One region of the Geovibrio sp. ADMFC3 genome, then DNA from elsewhere that is predicted to be linked to it. Evidence: riboswitches for the same ligand, from Rfam matches in the RefSeq annotation. Region 1 holds a riboswitch; the other holds the start of a gene.
What was found. Region 1 has a riboswitch for cobalamin ahead of ACYRYY_RS00710 (sirohydrochlorin cobaltochelatase). Riboswitches for the same ligand answer to the same signal wherever they lie in the genome.
Positions count from the first base shown of each region.

Region 2: it holds a riboswitch for cobalamin, as region 1 does, so the genes downstream of both, ACYRYY_RS06255 (ribonucleoside triphosphate reductase) here and ACYRYY_RS00710 (sirohydrochlorin cobaltochelatase) in region 1, are expected to answer to the same signal.

Region 1 is NZ_BAAFZG010000002.1:92,354-96,772, reverse strand. Features, by position in the region: gene ACYRYY_RS00725 (FecCD family ABC transporter permease) at 1-232, opposite strand, end outside; gene ACYRYY_RS00720 (ABC transporter permease) at 229-966, opposite strand; gene ACYRYY_RS00715 (ABC transporter ATP-binding protein) at 963-1,805, opposite strand; gene ACYRYY_RS00710 (sirohydrochlorin cobaltochelatase) at 1,807-2,766, opposite strand; cobalamin riboswitch at 2,852-3,053, opposite strand; gene cbiD (cobalt-precorrin-5B (C(1))-methyltransferase CbiD) at 3,109-4,089, shown strand; gene cbiE (precorrin-6y C5,15-methyltransferase (decarboxylating) subunit CbiE) at 4,082-4,419, shown strand, end outside.
Region 2 is NZ_BAAFZG010000002.1:1,262,670-1,267,088, reverse strand. Features, by position in the region: gene ACYRYY_RS06265 (anaerobic ribonucleoside-triphosphate reductase activating protein) at 1-136, opposite strand, end outside; partial or broken gene nrdD (anaerobic ribonucleoside-triphosphate reductase) at 133-240, opposite strand; gene ACYRYY_RS06255 (ribonucleoside triphosphate reductase) at 342-2,372, opposite strand; cobalamin riboswitch at 2,486-2,695, opposite strand; gene ACYRYY_RS06250 (helix-turn-helix domain-containing protein) at 2,889-3,251, shown strand; gene ACYRYY_RS06245 (hypothetical protein) at 3,300-3,542, opposite strand; gene ACYRYY_RS06240 (FAD-dependent oxidoreductase) at 3,782-4,419, shown strand, end outside.

The DNA.
Region 1 (4,419 bases):
CTCCGGTGGTGAAGCTGTCCGCCAGAGGATTGCGCAGCACAAGCTGATATACAGAACCGCTCAAGCCAAGCATAGCACCTGTCAGCCCTGCAAAAACCACACGGGGAGCCCGCATATTAAGCAGAATATCCCTCTGGACTTCATCCGTGCGGAATTGGGTTATATCTGTGGAGCCAACAAACAACGCAGCGGCAGATACTGCTACGAGTATCAAAATCCATAGAAGCTTCAACCTTCAACCCCGTTCAGAATCCGTCCTGCTATTATGAACAGCACAGCCGCCGAACCGAGCATAACACCCATGTTCAGCCATATATCGCACTCTGTCCCTATCAGGGAACATCGTATGAGCTTTGTTGAGTAAGTCATGGGAGAAATATGAGCCAGAACACCTGCCATAAAAGGCATTTTATCCACCGGATAAAAAGTGCCGGAGAGAAATATCATTGGGGTTATCACAAATGTGTTCACAGACATCTGATCCCCGTGGTTTTTTACCACGAGTGCAACAATTATGCCCAGAAGGGAAAAAACAATCAGATGAACAAGCATCACTGGGATGAATAAAAGGCTCATTTTCAGCCCTGCACCGGCAATAAAGCCGTAAGCCAGTATTATCACCACAGGAATAAGCCCTTTGATTACTCCGTAAAACACCTCGCCCGCAACAATTTCCCACCTGCTCACAGGAGCAAGGAGATACTCGTCAAAGACCTTAAAGTAAAATCTGGAAATATTTATTTCGCCGGAAATTCCGTAGCTCTGGTTAAGGCTGCTCATTGCGACAAGTCCGGGGATGAGAAACGTGAGGTAGTTTACCCCGTCCACAGAGGCAAAACGTCCTATTCCGTAGCCAAAGGCAACAAGAAACAGAAAAGGGGAAACAGCAGATGATGCAAGCACCTTCCATATTCTGCTGCGGAGAACCTGTGTCTCTCTGTATAAAACACCTTTTACGCCGTTCATGCGTCTATTCTCCTGCCGGTAATGGTAAGATAAACATCCTCAAGGTTTGTTTCCCTTATACTTGCTGTATCCGAAAGAGCGCCCAGTCTCTCAAGCCCTGCATCACGGGTTTCAAAAAACTCTGTCTCAGTTTTACCGTTCCGGTATATGTCCAGAGCCCATTTGCCGACCCTCGCCTTCAGTCCTGCCGCCGTTCCTTCAGTGACAATTTTCGCCTTATCCATTATCATCACACGGTCAGACAGCATTTCCGCTTCTTCAATGTAATGGGTAGTAAGCAGAATTGTACATCGCTTATCATGGTTTATACTGCGTATGAAGTCCCACATTGTCCTGCGGACAGAGGCATCAAGCCCCACTGTGGGTTCATCCAGAAAAAGCACCGAAGGTTCATGAAGAAGAGCACGGGCAATTATAAGCCTGCGTTTCATCCCGCCGGAGAGGTTTCCGGCAGTTTTATCCGCATGTGCGGCGAGCCCCGAAAAATCCAGAGCATTTGCAATTTTATCACCTAAGCCGCTCACTCCGAAGAGTATTCCGTGGGCTTTGAGGTTCTGATACACCGAAAGATCCCGATCCACATTATTATGCTGGGGCACAACGCCTATTGTCTGCTTGATCCTCCTGTTCTGCGGGTCAAACAGAGTGCCGTCATAACGTATCTCGCCGGATGCGGGAATGGTTAGTCCGGTCAGCATGTTTATAGTGGTGGTTTTACCGGCTCCGTTGGGACCGAGGAGAGCAAGAATGCTCCCCTCCTCCACATCAAAGCTTATTCCGTCAACAGCTTTGTGACTGCCGAAAACCTTTGTAAGGGATCTTACGGATATTTTGCTCATATTATTTAAGTTCGATTCCTGCCTCTTTGGCGGCTTCTTCCATATGACCTATGAAAATCTGCCTCACTGCGGGCTTGTGACCAAGTCCTTCAAGTACAGGAGTTACATTGAACCCTGCCTTTGTGAGCATAACCTTCCATGAGTCATCCTCGTCTCCTGCCATGTCATTTTCTGCGTGATCACCCGCAACATACATCAAGGGTTTGAGGACTATGTTTTTCACCTTTGCCGCAACAAGCTTATCCATCACGGAGTCAAAATCGGGCAGACCTTCAACCAGACCAATCACAACAGGCACACCGTACATACGGTTAAGAATCAGCTCAAGCTCATAATAAGCACCCTGAGACATATGTTCGTTTCCATGCCCCATGTAAACAAGTGCGGCTTTTGCGTCCTTTGCCTGCTGAATATCCGGTGCAAGCACCTTTGCCAGCGTCTCTAGATATTCTGCATGGGAGTATGCGCCTGTGAGAGGTTTGCCTATACCCACAGCAACAAAGGGCTGAAGCTTAGGTTTGAGGGTTTTTATTCCTGCAAGCCCTTCAACATAGGCAACCATATCAGCATATTCCTCACCGTCTGTAATAAGCGAAGGCTGAACAACGATGTTTCTGTAGCCAAGGTTCTGGAGATCTGCCATTACACCCAGAACGTTTTTTATTCCGTACAGCATTTCAGGAACCTGCGGATGCTCTCTGCGATAAGCCGAATCAGCCGCTCTCTCGTTCCATATCTTGCGTATTATATTTGAGGTAAAAGCCAGTCTAACAGGTGTTTCGGGATACTTTGCCTGTGTTTCCCTCACCAAAGCGAGGATAGGCTCAAGGGTTGTTTCATAGGTTGTGCCGAATGACGTGATCACGATTGCCGTTTTTTCTTCCATTGCTTTTTCTCCTCCTGCATGTACTGCGCCCGTAAAAGCCAGACAAACAAGGAACACTGCGAATATGCGTTTCACATACTCCTCCTTAAAAAAAATATGATTTTATACGGGTGCGACAGGAAATCCTGCTAGGGGGGCATATTTGGGTGCCTTCATCCTCGTAAAGTTCAAACAGAACAGGTATCCTGACTTCCGGCACGGCATAAAGCCGCCTACTCCCGCACCTTCCCATCCGTTTTATGGACAGTGGCTCACTGCGGTTTCGTTCCGGTTACAGTAGCGGGACTGTTTTGGATTTTAACCAAATTCCCTGTTTCTGTCTCCACCTCGTATATAAAGCCATTTTCTGATACATGAGCCCGTTAGTCAATTATAATTATTCTTGACACATATTTTATTTCGGAACACCATCTCAAAATGCGTAAAGGATTCACCACAGGCACAGCCGCTGCGGCAGCGGCAAAGGCTCATGCCGTTTACCGTATGAGCGGAATAAATACTGATTTCATTGATATTATCCTGCCGGACGGCAGCCGTATGGGCATACCAGTCACCTGCTCAGAAACGGGTGCATTTGTCATAAAAGATTCCGGTGACGATCCTGACGTTACCCACGGAGCGGAAATACATGCGTATGTGGAGCTTAATAACAGCGGCATCATAGAGATAAAAGGCGGAAAAGGCGTAGGAACTGTCACTAAGGCAGGTCTTCAGATACCAGTGGGTGAACCTGCCATAAACCCTGTTCCCCGCAAAATGATAAAAGAAAATGTGCGGGAAGTTATAGGCGCTTCAAAGGGAGCAGTGGTTACAATATCAGTACCCGAAGGGGAGAGGCTTGCGGCGCAGACCTTTAATGAACGCATCGGCATAATCGGCGGAATATCAATAATAGGCACAACCGGGATAGTTCATCCCATGAGCGTTGATGCTCTTATAGATTCATTTAAGTGCGAAATTGACGTAAAACTTGCGGAAAGCAGGCACATAATCCTTGTTGCGGGCAAAATAGGCGAAAAACACATGCAGACCATCCGCTCCGGCGAAGACGCCGTAATGGTCAGCAACTACTTCGGAGAAGCTTTTAATTACTTGCGGAAGAATGATATAACAGAAATCACCCTCGCCGGTCATCCGGGAAAACTGGCAAAACTTGCCATGGGGCATTACAATACCCATTCTGCCCATTCCCCTCAGGCGCAGGACTTTGTGAGCGGCGTCCTTGGTCTGCCCGCAGGGTTTAATACTGTGGAGGAAATATGCCTTACCCATCCGTCAGGGTTCAGCAGTATAGCAGAACTGATAAGCGCAAAGGTCAAGAATGATTACGGATTTACAAAAACTGATGTTTTCCTTTTCAACATGAAAGGCGATCTGATAGGACAATCTCATGGCTGACATATACATAATATCAACCGGAACCGGACATCCTGATAGGCTGACAGGCAGGGCGAAGAAAGCCCTCTCGCAGATAGATACGGCTGTGGGCGGGGAGAGATTCCGCCACTGGGTAAATGTTCCTTTTTACGAGCCGGAACCTCTGATAAGCGGCACTCTGGAATTTATCAGGAATAACCGTGGAAAAAAAATCGGCGTTCTTGTCACGGGGGATGCGGGATTTTTCAGCCTCGCTAAATCTGTCGTGAAGGAATTCGGCAGGGAAAACGTTAAGATAATAGAGGGAATAAGCGTTGTTCAGGCAGCATTTGCGGCGATAGCTGAACCATG
Region 2 (4,419 bases), 1.2 Mb from region 1:
TTACCAGAAGAGGATTGTGGCAGTATCTGCACCTCAGGTTGCAACCGTGGGTGAAGACAGTGGCCGCCACTTCTCCCGGATAATCTATAAGACTGACGGGCGTAAAGCCGGCAATGAAGAAGTCTGTGTGACTCATTTGGAAACTCTGAAAGTCCCCCTGTTTATAAATTCCTCTTTTTTACCTTCGTTCCAGTGGTTTGTGGGGCTGTGATAGCCCACAACTCTGCTGTAAACGTCGCAAGTTGTGCCTTTTACTTCTGCCATTTCCTTTTCCAGCTCTCTGATTCTCTCAGCTTTTTCCATTATCTGCCTCCTTGCGTTTTTATATTGCCCAAAAGCCGTTAAACTTCGGCTTTGAGTTTCTCAAGTTCCTGAAAAATTGCCGCCTTTTTCTCCTCCGCACAAAGCGGACATTCGGGGTGTTTACCTTTAAGGTAGCCATGTACAGGGCATACGGAAAATGTAGGTGTTATTGTTATATAAGGTATTTTATAGCAGCATGTTATCTCTTTTAAGAGTTTGCCCACTGCGGACGGTTCATCCACTGATTCACCGAGGAAAACGTGGAAAACTGTACCGCCTGTGTAAAGAGGCTGCAGCTTGTCCTGATGATCCAGAACAGCGAAGAGATCCCTCGCCTTTTCCACAGGAATTTGTGTGGAGTTGGTGTAGTAGGGACGCTCAAGGGAACCGGAAGTAATAATTTCAGGGTAATCCTTGATATCACGCTTGGCGAGGCGGTATGAAGTGCCTTCGGCGGGCGTTGCCTCAAGGTTGTAGAGCATGTCGTCATCTTCCTGAAACTGCGCCAGTTTGCCTCTCATGAAGTTAAGGATCTTTTCTGCAAACTCCAGCCCTTCTTTATTCATAATATCCACGCCGATGAAGTTCAGCGCTGCTTCGTTCATTCCTATTATTCCGATGGTGTTGAAGTGGTTTTTCCAGAACTGACCGAATCTCGCTTTTATATCTTCAAGGTAGAAGCGGGCATAAGGGTAGAGACCGTTTTCCGTCAGTTTCTCCAGAGATTTGCGTTTGATTCTCAGGCTGTCTCTGGCAAGCTCCATAAGAGAGGAAAGCCTGTTGAAAAATTCCTGTTCGCTTCCTGCTGTGTAGCCTATTCTCGGCAGGTTTATAGTAACAACGCCGATTGAACCAGTGAGAGGGTTTGCGCCGAAGAGACCTCCGCCTCTTTTGCGAAGCTCTCTGTTGTCCAGACGCAGGCGGCAGCACATGCTGCGTGCATCTTCGGGACTCATATCGCTGTTTACGAAGTTTGCAAAGTAGGGAATGCCGTATTTGGCAGTTATCTTCATCAGCTCCTGAACTATGGGGTGTTCCCAGTCAAAATCTTTTGAAACGTTGTAAGTCGGTATGGGGAAAGTGAATATACGTCCTTTTGCATCGCCTTCCATCATAACTTCCATGAAGGCACGGTTTACCAAGAACATCTCCTCCTGAAACTCTCCGTAGGTTCTGTCCATCATTTCGCCGCCGATTATAACCGCCTCGTCCTTATGGGTTGATGGTACGTATAAGTCCATGGTGAGGTTGGTGAAAGGCGTCTGAAAACCCACTCTGGTGGGTACGTTGAGGTTGAAGACAAATTCCTGCATAGCTTGCTTAACTTCCTTATAGGAAAGTTTGTCATAGGCTACAAATGGTGCAAGATAAGTGTCAAAGTTGGCGAAAGCCTGCGCTCCCGCTGCTTCACCCTGAAGTGTGTAGAAGAAGTTTGCTATTTGTCCCAGTGCTGTGCGGAGGTGTTTGGCGGGTTTGCTTTCAACCTTGCCGGCGACCCCTCTGAAGCCTTTCACCAGGAGATCTTTAAGATCCCATCCGCAGCAGTACACAGCGAGAAGACCGAGATCGTGAATATGGAAATCCCCTTCTGTGTGTGCTTTCTGCACTTCGGGCGGATAGATTTTATTCAGCCAGTATTTTGCTGTCACAGTGGATGAAATATAGTTGTTAAGCCCCTGAAGAGCATAGGTTGTGTTGCTGTTCTCGTTCACACGCCAGTCGCTTCCGCCGAGATAAGTCTCAACTATGGATTCAAAACCCTCCATGCTGTCAGTTATGGAGCGGATGTCTGCACGCTGTTTTCTGTATATGATAAAAGCTTTGGCTGTTTTGGCGTGTCCCTGCTCTATGAGAACTTTCTCTACGTAGTCCTGTATCTCTTCTACGGAGCATGAACCGTAGCGCTCGTAAGCATCTGTAAGTTTTCTTGTAACAATAAGGGAAAGGGCTGCAGCGTTATTTCTGTCTGTTCCGCCGACAGATTTTGCAGCCTTGAAAATGGCGTTTGCAATGCGCTCCTGATCAAACGGCACAAAGCGCCCGTCACGTTTCATAACTTTTTCAAGCATATAATCAAGCCTCCGTAAAATAAGCGTAATTCGATGGAGAGGATGCTTAATAAGTGAAGATTATATGCACAGAAGTATCGTTGGCGTGTAATAATCTCATCCATCCCTCCGATGGGCAGTTATTCCCCGGGGCAGGTATCCTGACTCGCCTTCGTTCTACTTGCTCGGCCTTCCCGTACATCAGACAGTGGCAAAGAAAAGGAGCTTTCGTCCGGCTCACAGTTGCGGGGGCAGCGGCGGATTTTAACCGCACTTCCCTGATTCCCGATGAGCTATTTTGCTATGAAGAGATCGATAAGTCAACCCAGATTTGAGGAAAAGAGATAAAAAAGCTCCTGATTAAAAGACGGCACATCGCAAGCCCGCTTCCTGTATGGAGTTTGGCGGAGGCGGGCATTTGTCAGATAAAAATATAATTATTTTTAGCTCTTATAAGATAAAATTTTAAGTCAAAATGTAAATAATATAGCCTATAAGGTAATATATTGAATCAGTGTATTACTGTATTCTGTAAAGATGAACAGGATCGACTTAATCAGGGGTAACATACTGAAAGCCATAGCCGAATCGGGACAGTCACGATTGAAAGTGACCGAAAAGGCGGGTATTTCCTATCAGCATCTTACCCGTTTTCTGAACAACAACACAGGGGGAGAAATAGGGATAGGCATACTCTGCAGGCTGGCTGAGGTGCTTGATGTCCCTGTGAGCTGTCTTCTGGGTGATACGGATAAAGCAGGCGATTATATCCTGACCGCAGGGGGCAGGCAGCTTCCCGCTGAGTGGGACGGACTGATGAAGGAAATTCTTGCAATGGATGAACAAGAGCAGGACAAGATCTACAGGATGCTGAACCTGCTTCTTGAAGTGATTAAATAAAGAAAGGCGGATGTCCGCACCGGGCGGAAACCCGCTTCTGATTTTCAGTTAATAGTCTATCCCGGCCGCCTGAACACTTTCCGGATCATGGCTGTGGCAGGGGGTTACTCCGTATGTCATGTCGCAGTTGGGGCATTTTGCCTCGAATGTCTCCATGTTGAAGCTTTCTTCGCAGTTTGAGCAACGGATAACCATAGGTGCAGGCATGGGCATTGAGCCGTAACCCATATGTCTTAATTTATCTACCACCTGTTTGCCGTTGTCGAAACTTCCTGAACATCCCTGATGCATTCTGAACCTCTCATTATATATTTTTCCGGCTTTGCCGTAATATTAATCCTGACTTTTCTTTGTTTTGAAACAATACGCTCTCTGCGCTATAATTAACTTGATAGAGATCAAAATATGCAAAAAAAACTTTATCGTTTTAATTTTCTATATTATAGTGTTTTTGTTAGGTAATATTGACAAGTATCATTAGATTATTATTTTAATAACGGTCATAACATCATTTTCTATGGAGGTAAGCATTGAAGAAACTGCTTCCGCTTTACATTAACAGGCTCAGTCCCTGTTACAGCCGTGATCATCTCGGCAATCATGGCTGTTATGCCAGAAACGATATACCAAGATTCCTTCACCTCACGGCTTTAGGCAGGTTTGATGAGGCTTTTTATGTTCTCAAGGAAACAAATCCATTCAGTTCGGGCTGCGGCAGATTCTGTGATCACCCCTGTGAAACAGCATGCAACCGTACGAAATATGATCAGCCTGTGGATATAAAAGCGCTCGAACGCTTCATCTCCGATGCGGGCTATGAAAAAGGCTTAAAACCTGCAATGACAGGAGAAAAGAAGGACAGGAAAATCGCCATCGTAGGCTCCGGTCCCGCTGGGCTTTCTGCTGCTTATTTCCTTGCACGCTGCGGTTACAGTGTGGAAGTGTTTGAAAAACACGAGGTAGCAGGCGGTCTTCTCAGTGAAGGCATACCGGCCTACCGTTACCCCCGTGAGGTTTTCGAGAAAGAGCTTGCCTTTATAAAAGAGACAGGTGTGGTGATACACACTAACTCCAATATAAATAAAGAAAGCTTTAAAGACCTTGCCGGAAACTATGACGCAGTGATAGTCGCCACCGGAGCGCACAAACCCGGAGAACTGGGCATAGA